4 regions of the Fusobacterium sp. IOR10 genome follow, and region 4 is predicted to be linked to each of the others. Evidence: riboswitches for the same ligand, from Rfam matches in the RefSeq annotation. Region 4 holds a riboswitch; each other region holds the start of a gene.

Region 1 (3,180 bases), on a different contig from region 4:
AAAAGTGAAAAGGATTGGTATTTTGTAGATACCTTTGACAACACTGAATATTTTTCTGGAGGCTTTAACTATAAAATAAGTGATAAACAAGCTGTAGCCTTAAAATATAGCCGTTTTGAGGAAGATGGGAAGTTTATTAAAACAGTTAAAAGTGGAAATCTTAAAAATTATGGTAGAGACTATCGCCCTGATACTAGCCTAGTTACAGTTGGAATTGATGAAAATAAGGAAAAAATAAAGAAAAGAATCAGTGGATATAATATTGCTGATAGGTTAGAGGAAAATTGGAAGGGAAGTTATTCTTTAAATATTAGTGATAACCTTGACTTATCAGTTGATGCCTTTCACAATGAGGGATATTTTAAAAATAATCCCTATGAATATGAAAGTGATCAGAAAATTGAGCAAAAAACTGATGGAATAAAGGCTAAACTAAACTACAAGTACACTGAAAAAAATAATATATTATTTGGTTTAGACTATTTCAAACAAAATGCAAGTATTAATTATGACGATATTACATCTAGAAAAGTTAGCAGTGGAGATGTTCCTGATATTAGTGCTGGGGAAAGTGTTGATAAATATGGATACATAGTTAACAAAGATGGAAATGACACTTACAAAGCTGACCAATTAAATTTTGATTATGAAAGATATGTTAAGGCCCTTTATTTCTTAAATATTTTCAAATACAAAAATTTAGAATTTACCCAAGGAGCTAGGTTTGATAGAACAGATTGGAGTACCTTTAAAAAAGCTGCTGGTGGTTGGGGAGTTCTAAATGGAACTAGTCATAGGGACAACTGGAACTATGAACTATCTGCTGGATATAACTATAGAGATACTGGTAAAATTTATGCTAGGTATGAAAGAGGTTTCACTGGACCAGATGGAATGGAAATAACAGATAGGGTCTATATAAATGGTGAAAAAGCAACTGTACTTACAAATGCAGAGGATGAAATTTTTGATATTTATGAAGTTGGATTAAGGGACTATGTTTTAGGTTCTGCCTTTAATTTAACACTTTTCTATAATGAAACTGATAACCAAATGGATAGATTCTATCATTTTTCAAATGGTCATTTAAATATGATAACTGACAATTTATACAAAACTCATAGATATGGGCTAGAAACATCCCTTAGTCAAAAAATTGGAAAATTTTCCTTTGAAGAAAGTTATACTTATTTAATGGGAAAATCAGATTACAACAATAAAGGAAAAGAGCTTAAAGGGGAAGTTTCCCTAGTTGATTCTGGACTTAAAAAAGTTCCAAAACATAATATTATGTTAAGTGGTAATTATAATTTCACAGATAATTTCTCTGGAGGTCTTACTTGGAAATATACAGGTTCTTATAATAATTTTACAAAGGAAACTAGCAGTGAAGATGGAATTGTTAAATCAAATACTGTTGTTGATCTATCCTTAAAATATAATCATCCAAATGGGATGAGTATTTATGGGGGAATAAATAATTTGTTTAATGAAGAATATTTTGGATATGTTAGTGGTAGCGGTAGCTATACCTATGTTATCCCTCAAGAAAAAAGATCATTCTATGCTGGATTTAGCTATATTTTCTAAATTAAAATTATTTAATTTATTGACAAATTTTTTCATTTGTTGTATCATAAGTGAAATTAAATATCCATCAAGAGAAACTGAGGGACTGGCCCGATGATGTTTCAGCAACCTATTTTATATGTGGTGCTAATTCCAGATAGATGAAAATCACTAATTTTAATATAGTGGCTCTATTACTTGATGGATGGTAATAGAGCCTTTTTTTATTTAGGAGGAAACTTATGACAAATTTAAAAAACAAGGGAATTGGAACAATATCAATACATGGAGGAAGCAAAAAAAATGCCTTTGGAGCCCTAACTACACCTATATTCCAAAGTTCAACTTTTATATTTGATTCTGCTGAACAAGGGGGAAGAAGATTTGCCCTAGAAGAAGATGGGTATATTTACGGTAGATTAGGTAATCCTACAGTTAGTGTTGTGGAAGAAAAATTAGCTCTACTTGAAAATGCTGAAGCTGGTCTTGGTACTGCCTCTGGAATGGGAGCAATCAGTTCTACATTTTGGACTTTCCTTAAAAGTGGAGATCATATAGTTACTGATAAAACTCTATATGGATGTGCCTTTGCCTTTTTAAATGCAGGTATTTCTAGATTTGGTGTTGAAGTTAGTTTTATAGATACATCTGATTTACAAGCTGTTAAAGATGCTATTAAACCTAATACTAAAATAATATATTTAGAAACTCCAACAAACCCAAATTTAAAAATAGTTGACATTGAAGCTATTGGTAAAATAGCTAAAAATTATGAAAATATTAAATTAATAGTTGATAATACCTTTGCATCTCCATATTGTCAAAACCTTTGGATTTAGGTGCAGACATAGTTGTTCACTCAGCTACAAAATATATTAATGGTCACGGAGACTTACTTGCAGGTTTTGTTCTTGGGAAAAAAGAAGATTTAGATCAAATTAGATTTGTTGGAATAAAGGATATGACTGGTGCAGTTTTAGCACCTGCAGAGGCTAGTTTAATAATCAGAGGTTTAAAAACTTTCCAAGTTAGAATGGAAAGACATTGTGAAAGTGCTCTAAAGGTTGCTAGATTTTTAGAAGGTCATCCTAAAATAAAAAAAGTATACTATCCTGGTCTTGAATCTCACAAGGGATATGAAATTGCTAAAAAACAAATGATAAACTTTGGTGGAACTCTAGCCTTTGAATTACAAGGGGGATTTGAAGCTGGTAAAAAGCTTTTAAATACAGTTGAACTTTGTACCCTTGCTGTTAGTCTTGGATGTACTGAAACATTAATTGAGCATCCTGCTTCAATGACTCACTCTCCATACACTAAGGAAGAGCTTAAGGCTGCTGGACTTGATGAGGGGCTAGTTAGACTGTCTGTTGGTCTTGAAGACATAGAAGATATTATTGAAGATTTAGAAACTGCATTAAAAAATTTATAATATATATATAAAAGTCGTACTAGATTCTAGTACGACTACCACCATTTTTTCTTTTTAAAATAAATTATCATAATCACTATTATTAATAGCATAACACCTAAAGTGTAAAAATATCCATTTGGATTTTCTAGCTCAGGCATATGTTTAAAGTTCATTCCATATAACCCTGTTAAAAAACT
Region 2 (3,180 bases), on a different contig from region 4:
TTGACATAAGAAGAATAGCGATTTTTCCAACTAATGGAAAATTTAGTTTTAAAAGAAAAGTAACAGGAAAATATAATTTTATAAAAATAAAAAGAGAAGAGAAACATATGAATAAATAAATTATTAACTGGGAGGTAATTATGAAAAAAATAGCTTTTTTTCCCATGATAGCATTAGTATCACAAATTACTTTAGCATCTAGTGTTGGAATTGGTTATGGAGTTACAAGTGAATTTTTTAAAGGTGATGATAAAAGTCATGTACTGCCATTTTTGAATTATGAATATGACAATTATTTTATAGATTCTACAACAGCTAATACGTTACACATAGGGTATAGGTTAATGGAAGATGATGTGTACGCATTTTCTTTATATGCAGTTCCCTTTGGAGGATATAAAATTGATGGAAGTGATTTAGATTCTAAATATAAAGGAATTGATGACAGAGATTATCAATTTATGCTAGGAAGTGAATTTAAATATTACAATGGACTTCATGATGTTGAGACAATTTTAAATGCAGAAATAGGCCAAGAGGGAGGAAAATTATCCCTTAGAATTCAAAAACCTTATGTAATTAATGAAAATTTAATAATAAAACCTTCTTTTAATTTTAACTATTATAATTCAAGTTTTATTGATTATTATTTTGGTATAGACTCTGGAGAAGCCAGTACAAGTACTTCCTTAAATGAGTATAATGGGGAAAGTGGCTATTCACTAGGAATTGGGGTTACAAGTTCTTATAGATTAACAGATGCTTTTTCATTGCTTGGATTTTTAGGTGCAATGAAATTTTCAAGTGAAATAAAAAATTCTCCCATTGTTAGTAATAGTTTGATTTATTTAGGTGGAGTTGGAATTGTATATACTTTTTAAAAAAGCTTGACTTTTTGAACAAATAATAATAAAATATAAACTGAAATACCATCAAGAGAGACGGAGGGATTGGCCCGTAGATGTCTCAGCAACCTACATTTATTGTGTGGTGCTAATTCCAAAGAGATGGGACAATGTAGATATTATGTCCTTTCCTATGGAAAGGACTTTTTATTTTGAATTTAATTTGTGATAACTAAGTAAATATAATATATAAGTATATATATTTTAAGGAGGAATTAATGGAAGATTTAATTTATTTTACTTCAGAATGCGTTTCCCCAGGACATCCAGATAAAGTATCTGATCAAATTTCAGATGCAGTTTTAGATGCATGTTTAAAGGATGATCCAGAATCAAGAGTAGCATGTGAGGTTTTTTGTACAACAGGACAAGTAATAGTTGGAGGAGAAATTACCACTAAAACTTTTGTAAATATTCAAGATGTAGTTAGAGATAAAATAAGAGAAATAGGATATAAAACAGGTATGGGATTTGATAGTGATTGTGGGGTATTTAATTCAATACACGCTCAATCATCAGACATTGCCATGGGTGTAGATAGAGGAGGAGCAGGAGACCAAGGTATTATGTTTGGGGGAGCTGTAAAAGAAACCCCAGAACTTATGCCTCTTGCTTTAGTATTAGCAAGGGAAATATTAAGAGTTTATGTGGATTTAAAGGATAATGGAGTTTTGACTTGGGCTAGACCAGATGCAAAATCTCAAGTAACATTAGCCTATGACAGGGAAGAAAACATTAAATTTATTGAAGCTATAGTTGTTTCAGCTCAACACAATCCAGACGTAACTCAAGAACAAATCCACGAGGATTTAAAAGAATTAGTAATTAAACCTGTAATTAAAAAATATAACATGAAGTTTGAAGATATAAAGAAAATATTTATCAATCCCACAGGACAATTTATAATCGGCGGTCCAAATGGAGACACAGGACTTACAGGCAGAAAAATTATAGTTGATACCTATGGTGGATATTTTAGACATGGGGGAGGAGCTTTTTCTGGAAAAGACCCTTCAAAAGTTGACAGATCAGGGGCTTACGCTGCTAGATGGGTTGCTAAAAATATAGTTGCAGCTGGATTAGCTTACAAATGTGAGGTTCAACTATCTTATGCAATAGGAGTAATAGAACCAATTTCAATAAAAGTAGATACATTTGGTACAGGTAAAGTTGATGAAGTGAAATTATCAAGAGTAGTTAAAAAAATATTTGATTTAACACCAAGAGGAATAGAAAAAGAGTTGAAATTAAGAAGTGGTGAATTTAGATATCAAGATCTTGCAGCTTTTGGTCATATTGGAAGAACAGATATTGATCTTCCATGGGAAAAATTAGATAAAGTTGAAGAATTAAAAAGCTATTTTGGCTTATAATTCTAGGACGGAAATCTGTTTAAAAGCCTATGATTTGCTTAGGAAAAATCCAAAGAATGATTGATTTTTTTGAATTTATATGGTATAATTTCTTGGTAAAGTATATTGTTTAGAGGAGAGTGGGGAAACCCACTCTTTATTTATGGTAAGGATTAGGAAGAGAGGTGAGTTGTTTTTGGAAAAAGAAGATAAATTGAAAGTTATAGAAAAAATTGAGAAGATAATAGATCCAACTCTAAAAGAATTTGGTCTGGAATTAGTTGATGTGGAGTATCTTCAAGATGGAGGATATTGGTATGTAAGGATATACATAGAATATTTAGATAAGGAGATATCATTGGGAGATTGTGCTAAAGTGAGCTCAGCAGTTGGTGATGATATAGATAAAATTATCGATAAAAAATTCTTTTTAGAAATTTCCTCACCTGGAATAGAAAGACCTTTAAAAAAACCAGAAGATTTCATTAGATTTCAAGGGTCAAAAATAAAAGTAAGTTTAAAGCATAAGTTAAATGATAAAAAGAATTTTGAAGGTGTACTAACAAAATTTGAAAATAATATTGTATTTCTTCAAACAGAGGATGAAATGCAAATACCATTTAAAGAGATTAGAAAATCTAATCTAGTCTATGATTTTAAAGATATTTAAAGTCTAGGCTTCAGGAGGAGAAAATGAAAGGTAAAGACGGAAAAAAATTTCTAGCAGCATTGGAAGAGTTGGAGAAATCAAAGGGGTTAAGCCAAGAAAGTTTATTAGAAACAGTTGAGCAAGCCCTTTTAGCAGCTTATAAAAAACATTTTGGAGAAGAAGAAAATGTCAAAGTTGAGATAAACAGAACAACAGGAGAAATTAAAGTTTATGAATTAAAAACAATTGTTGATGATGTTTATGATGCAGCTTT
Region 3 (3,180 bases), on a different contig from region 4:
TCCTCTATTAATCTTTTGAAAAGTTTAGAACCTGCAACATTGTTTCTTTCTCCAACTGGAGAAAACTTACCTTTAAAATCATAAATTTCATTTCCAGATAAAATATAATTATGTTTTTTTTCTAGATTAAACTTTCTTGGCTCTTTATTCTTTGTGGCAGAAACTATTTCTTTAATGTGTTCAAAGCTAGTTCCACAACATCCACCTACAATATTTAAATGCTTCCCATCAATAAGTTCTCTTAGATAAGATACTGTTATTTGAGGAGTTTCATTGTATTTTCCCTCTTCATTTGGAAGACCTGCATTTGGATATAATGAAATAGGTTTATCTACAAATTTTCCTAATTTCTTTATAAGAGGAATTAAATCCTTTGCACCAAAAGAACAATTTAAACCAAAGGATATAATTGATTTTCTATCAAGGGCCACTGCTAAAGACTCCATGCTTTGTCCTGATAATAATTTTCCTTGTTTATTAACAGTCATTGAAATCATAATTGGTAAATTTATATTTTTGTATGCAAATACTTCCTCTGCAGCTAAAAGAGCTGCCTTTGCATTAAGTCCATCGAAAATAGTTTCTATTAAAACTATATCTATCCCCCCATTAACAAGTCCTAAAATTTGCTCATAATAGATTTCTTTTAAATAATCAAAAGTTAAGCTTCTTTCGTATGGAATATTTCCAACAGGTATTGAAAGACTTTTACTTGTTGGGCCTATTGACCCTGCTATAAATATTTTTTTCTTGTATTTTTCAAAAAATTTTGTTGTTGCTTCCTTTGCTAAAGCAGCGCTTTTCTTTGCTATTTCATATGCTTTTTCTTGAAGATTATATTCCCCTAATGAAATTCTATTTGCATTAAAAGAATTTGTCTCTATTATGTCTGCCCCAGCTTCCATGTATTTAAAATGAATATCTTTAATAATACTAGGGTTTGTTATATTTAAAATTTCATTGCAACCTTTTAAAAATGTTTTGTGATTTTTAAATGCTTCTCCTTTGAAATCTTCCTCTGTTAAATTATAGTTTTGTATTTCTGTCCCTGTTGCCCCATCAAGAACTAGTATTTTATTTTTTAATTTATCAAACATAATTACCTCCTAAAATGTTTCTCTTATTCTAGCAATATTTTCCATTATTTTCTTGGCAATTTCAGGCTTATTCATTGTGTATATATGAACTCCCTTAACATCTGAAGCAATTAGTTCAATTATTTGTTCTGTTGCATACCCAATTCCAGCTTCCTTTAAAGCCTCTGGATTGTCCTCATACTTATCTAATATTCTTTGAAGTTTTGGAGGAATTTTCGCTCCACAAAGAGATGTTATTTTTTTTATTTGCTTACTATTTGTAATTGGTATTATACCTGCTATAACTGGAATATTAATTTCCAACTTCTTTAATTTTTCTAAAAATTCAAAGAAATTATTATTGTCAAAAAACATTTGTGAAATTAAAAAATCTGTTCCTGATTCAACTTTCTTCTTTAAATTAAATAAGTCCAACAAATCATTATTTTCTTGATGAGTTTCTGAATAAACTGCTCCTCCAATACAATATTTATCCTTTAACTTTAAAAAATCAACTAAATCACTTGCATATTTAAAATCTCCCTTATCTAAATTTAAATATTCCTTTGGAGGATCTCCTCTTAAAGCTAAAATATTTTCAATATTATATTTTTCAAAGTCTTTTAATACATGTTCAATTTCTTTTTTGCTTGCTCCTATACAAGTTAAATGTGCCAATGAACAAATATTTTTACTTTGAATTTTTTCTGCAATTTCTGCTGTTTTTCTCATTCCTGATCCATTAGCTCCATAAGTTACACTTATAAAATCTGGACCAAGTTCTGATAATTTATCTATAACAGAGTAAACTTCTTCCAAAGAATAATATTTATTTGGTGGAAAAACTTCAAAGGATATAGTTGTCTTTTTTTTCTCAAATATTTCTTTTATTTTCATCTTTTCTCTCCCTTATAATAAAAAATCCTCACATCTTTTGATAGATGTGAGGAGTCTCATATGATATATTCGCCATCTATCAGGAATTAGCACCACACTTCTTTCAAAGTAGGTTGCTGAAGTCTCTTCGGGCCTGTCCCTCAACTTCTCTATATGGTATTTAATTTAAAACATTCTATCACAATGAATTATCAAAGTCAATTCTTTACAATTAATTTTGTAATATGACTTTCTTGATGTATAATACATATATAGATATTATTTTGATTTAAGGAGGATTTTTATGAAAAATTTTAAGCTATCTAAATTTATTTTATGCCTATTAATACCCACTCTTTTTGGAGGTATTTCAGGATTCTTTAATCAAAATTCAGTGGAGTTATATGAAAAACTTGTGCTTCCTGACTTTGCTCCCCCTTCATTTGTATTTCCACTAGTGTGGACTTTCCTTTATACTTTTATGGGAATAGGCCTTTATTTAATTCTTGAAAAAAGAAATCATAAATTAGCTGTAACTAGTTTTTATATTCAATTAACTTCTAATTTTATATGGCCATTTGTGTTTTTTAAATTTCATTTAATTGTTCCTGGTTTTTATTTACACATGTTCCTTTTATTAGCTGTTATATGGATGACTTTTAATTTCTTTAGATTAAATAAATTTGCAGGTATTTTACAAATACCTTATATTATTTGGTTAAGTTTTGCAGGATATTTAAATTATTATATTGTTTTACTCAATGCATAATTTTAGATATAAATAAAAAAAGATGAATCCTATATTTATAGAATTCATCTTTTTTATTGTTTACAGTATAATTATTTTTTACTTTGATTTCTTTTTTGTTTTTGATTTTGCAACTTTTTCTTCTAGAGATTTTCCTACTCTAAATTTAACAACTTTTTTTGCTTTTACTTGCATTTTTTCACCTGTTTGAGGGTTTCTAACTTCTCTTGCTGATCTTTCTGTTACTTCCCATTTACCCCAACCAACAAAACCTACTGAATTTCCTTTTTCTAAATTATCAGTTACAGTATCCAAAAATAAATTTACAAACTTTTCTGCATCTTTTTTTGCTATTTCGCCCTTTTCAGCAATATCCACTACAAACTCTTTTTTTGTCATAACCATCCTCCTAATAAATTATCTTAAGTATTACTATGGTTATAGCCCGTAAATGCTCTTTTGTAAAGCTTTTTTTCATTT
Region 4 (3,180 bases):
TTAAGATAAGTTCCAACTCCAAGACCAATTACAACCCATATCTGTGACATTCCTGCTGAGTATACTGCTCCAGGTAAACCCATAAGAAGCCATCCACTCATATCACTTGCTTGAGCTGATAGGGCAGTTACCCAAGAACCCATCCCTCTTCCGCCTATTAAATAATCCTCTGCACTTTCTGTCTTCCTGTAGAAATAAATTCCAACTCCCACTAAAAATATTAAGTATACTACAAATGTTATCATTGTTTCCGTTGTCATCATTTTCCCCTCCATTTTTTAGTTAAACCTACAATAAATGTTACTTACATTTTTTAATTTTATATGAGTTCCCGGGGACTTTAATTAATTTCATAATTCAACTCCTTTATATTAATATTTTTTAAATAAAATAAAAAAACCATTTAATGCATCTTAATGCAGTTAAATGGCTTTATCTTATAAAGAAAAATTCTCTTTAGCATAGCTCAATTCCACATTAGATACAAATCCAAATTTTCAGCTTAAAATGGACTTATATCTATGACTTTCATCACACACACAAATCCTAATTAGGAACCATGGGGTTATGAAATTTTACTGTGATTGCTAATTTTTTCATGAATCTCTCCTTCTAATCTAAAATTTAATTTAAGTTTATTGTACCTATTTTTTAGATAAATGTCAATATTTTTTTGATTTTGCATTTTATAACTAGACTATACTTGGAATAAAGATTATAATATAACCACGAACTAAATTTAGTATTGGAGGCTCAAAATGGAAAAGATAATTATAAAATGTCCTAAATGTAAAAAGAAAATGAGAGTTAGAAATAAAGTGGCTAAATATAAATGCCCTAGTTGTTCTCATATTTATAAATTAAATAGATTTAAACTTATCCTTTTAAATATCAAGGGATTCTTTGTTGGTTTTGTTGATACAGTAGTTAGTATTAAATCTAGTATCATTTATAAGTTTAAATCTATGGTTTCAACTTATAAGTATATGAGTAAAGTTAGAAAAAATATGAGGTCTAATCCCAACTGGTCTAATTATCATAGAGAACAAAGAGAAATGAAAAATGCAAACAAACGTTCTTTTAAAGATATCTTTAAAAGAAAAAAATAAAAAAATGTTTGACAAAAGAAAGAAATTAGTATATTATTATTTCAACTAAATATCCATCAAGAGAAACTGAGGGACTGGCCCTTTGAAGTTTCAGCAACCTGCTAATATAGTGTGGTGCTAATTCCAGACAGATGGCGATGACCAAAAATCGTTGAACCCAATCTTTAAAACTTGATGAATATAGTTTTAAAGATTTTTTTTTATAAAATTTATACAATTAAGAAAGGAGCACTACATGATACGTATACAAAATGTTAATAAAACTTATCCCAATAATTTCATTGCAGTTAAAAATGTTAGTTTAAATATCAAAAGAGGTGACATATTTGGTGTTATTGGTTTAAGTGGAGCTGGAAAATCTTCTTTAATTAGACTTTTAAATAGATTAGAAGAGCCTACAAGTGGAAAAATTATTATTGATGGAACTGATATTACTTCTTTAAATAAAAAAGAATTACTAGAAAAAAGAAAAAAAATAGGAATGATATTTCAACATTTTAATCTTTTATCATCTAGAACAGTTTCAGAAAATATTGCTTTTTCTTTGGAAATAGCCAAATTAGAAAAATCAAAAATTAAATCAAGAGTTACTGAATTACTAGAACTTGTTGAACTTTCTGATAAAAAAGATTCTTATCCTAGTCAGCTAAGTGGAGGACAAAAGCAAAGGGTAGCAATAGCTAGAGCTCTTGCAAATAATCCTAAAATTTTATTATCAGATGAAGCAACTTCTGCTCTAGATCCTAAGACAACTAAATCAATTTTGGAGCTTATTAGAAATATTCAAAGTAAACTTGAACTTACAGTAGTTATGATAACCCATCAAATGGAAGTTATAAGAGATATTTGTAATAAAGTTGCTGTAATGTCCCATGGAGAAATTGTGGAAACTGGAGGAGTTCATCATATATTTTCTAATCCTAAAACAGAAACTACCAAGGAACTTATATCGTATCTTCCAAATAATGAAGAATCAACAGCTTCTTTAATGGAAACTAAGGGAAGTATGTTGATTAAAGTAAATTTTCTAGGTTCAATTTCAAAGGATCCAATTATTTCAAGAGCAATTAAAAAGTTTGACATTGACTTTAGTATAATCGGTGGTTCCATAGAAAATCTTTCTACTATGAAAGTTGGACATTTGTACGTTGAGCTTTCTGGAGATTTTAATGAACAAAAATTAGCTATAGACTGGTTAAGGGAAGAAGGAGTTATTGTGGAGGTGATATATAATGGTCTTTAATATGATTTTTAATTCTACTTTGGAAACTTTATACATGGTATTATTATCAGCTATATTTTCTTTAGTTATTGGTTTTCCAATAGGAATACTACTAGTTATTACAAAGGAAGGAAATATATGGGAAAAAAGAAAACTAAATCAAATTTTAGAATTTATTATTAATACTCTTAGATCTTTTCCCTTTATTATTTTAATGATATGTTTATTTCCCCTATCTAGACTAATCGTGGGGACAACAATAGGAGTTAATGCTGCTATTGTACCTCTTTCAATATCTGCTGCACCATTTGTAGCTAGAATCGTTGAGGGGGCTTTAAATGAAATTGATAAAGGTTTAATTGAAGCTAGTTCCAGTATGGGAGCAAATAATCTAACTATAATATTTAAAGTTATGATTCCTGAGACGCTTCCCCATCTTATTCATGGAATTACTGTAACTATAATTAGTCTTATTGGTTATTCTGCCATGGCTGGAACTATAGGAGCTGGAGGTCTTGGAGATTTAGCCATAAGATTTGGATATCAAAGATTTAAAGTTGATATTATGATTTATGCTGTTATTGTAATTATTATTTTAGTTCAATTAATACAAAGTTTAGGAAACTATCTTGTGGCCAAAACAAAAAAAAATAGATAATAAATATATAAGGGAGATGAATATTATGACAAAAACATTTAAAAAATTATTATTAACAGGAGTTAACCTATTACTTCTAAGTCAACTATCTTTTGGAAACACTATCTTAAGAGTTGGTGCTACACCTGTACCCCATGCTGAAATATTACAGGAAATTAAACCTGATTTAGCTAAAGAAGGGATTGATCTTA

What was found. A riboswitch is a leader RNA that binds a small molecule or an ion and turns the genes downstream of it on or off. The one in region 4 is predicted to bind S-adenosylmethionine.
Region 1: it holds a riboswitch for S-adenosylmethionine, as region 4 does, so the genes downstream of both, megL (methionine gamma-lyase) here and GIL12_RS09445 (methionine ABC transporter ATP-binding protein) in region 4, are expected to answer to the same signal.
Region 2: it holds a riboswitch for S-adenosylmethionine, as region 4 does, so the genes downstream of both, metK (methionine adenosyltransferase) here and GIL12_RS09445 (methionine ABC transporter ATP-binding protein) in region 4, are expected to answer to the same signal.
Region 3: it holds a riboswitch for S-adenosylmethionine, as region 4 does, so the genes downstream of both, metF (methylenetetrahydrofolate reductase [NAD(P)H]) here and GIL12_RS09445 (methionine ABC transporter ATP-binding protein) in region 4, are expected to answer to the same signal.

Annotation. Positions count from the first base shown of each region.
Region 1 covers NZ_WJWY01000008.1:71,094-74,273, forward strand. Annotated here, with positions in the region: gene GIL12_RS03555 (TonB-dependent receptor) at 1-1,590, shown strand, start outside; SAM riboswitch class I at 1,652-1,737, shown strand; partial or broken gene megL (methionine gamma-lyase) at 1,812-3,001, shown strand; gene corA (magnesium/cobalt transporter CorA) at 3,037-3,180, opposite strand, start outside.
Region 2 covers NZ_WJWY01000003.1:6,388-9,567, forward strand. Annotated here, with positions in the region: gene GIL12_RS01005 (polysaccharide deacetylase family protein) at 1-119, shown strand, start outside; gene GIL12_RS01010 (MipA/OmpV family protein) at 141-881, shown strand; SAM riboswitch class I at 927-1,014, shown strand; gene metK (methionine adenosyltransferase) at 1,124-2,278, shown strand; gene rimP (ribosome maturation factor RimP) at 2,421-2,927, shown strand; gene nusA (transcription termination factor NusA) at 2,951-3,180, shown strand, end outside.
Region 3 covers NZ_WJWY01000012.1:12,722-15,901, reverse strand. Annotated here, with positions in the region: gene GIL12_RS04890 (homocysteine S-methyltransferase family protein) at 1-1,097, opposite strand, end outside; gene metF (methylenetetrahydrofolate reductase [NAD(P)H]) at 1,107-1,973, opposite strand; SAM riboswitch class I at 2,027-2,133, opposite strand; gene GIL12_RS04880 (TspO/MBR family protein) at 2,257-2,721, shown strand; gene GIL12_RS04875 (HU family DNA-binding protein) at 2,800-3,099, opposite strand.
Region 4 covers NZ_WJWY01000045.1:1,578-4,757, reverse strand. Annotated here, with positions in the region: gene putP (sodium/proline symporter PutP) at 1-263, opposite strand, end outside; gene GIL12_RS09450 (hypothetical protein) at 759-1,109, shown strand; SAM riboswitch class I at 1,160-1,247, shown strand; gene GIL12_RS09445 (methionine ABC transporter ATP-binding protein) at 1,345-2,352, shown strand; gene GIL12_RS09440 (methionine ABC transporter permease) at 2,342-2,989, shown strand; gene GIL12_RS09435 (MetQ/NlpA family ABC transporter substrate-binding protein) at 3,015-3,180, shown strand, end outside.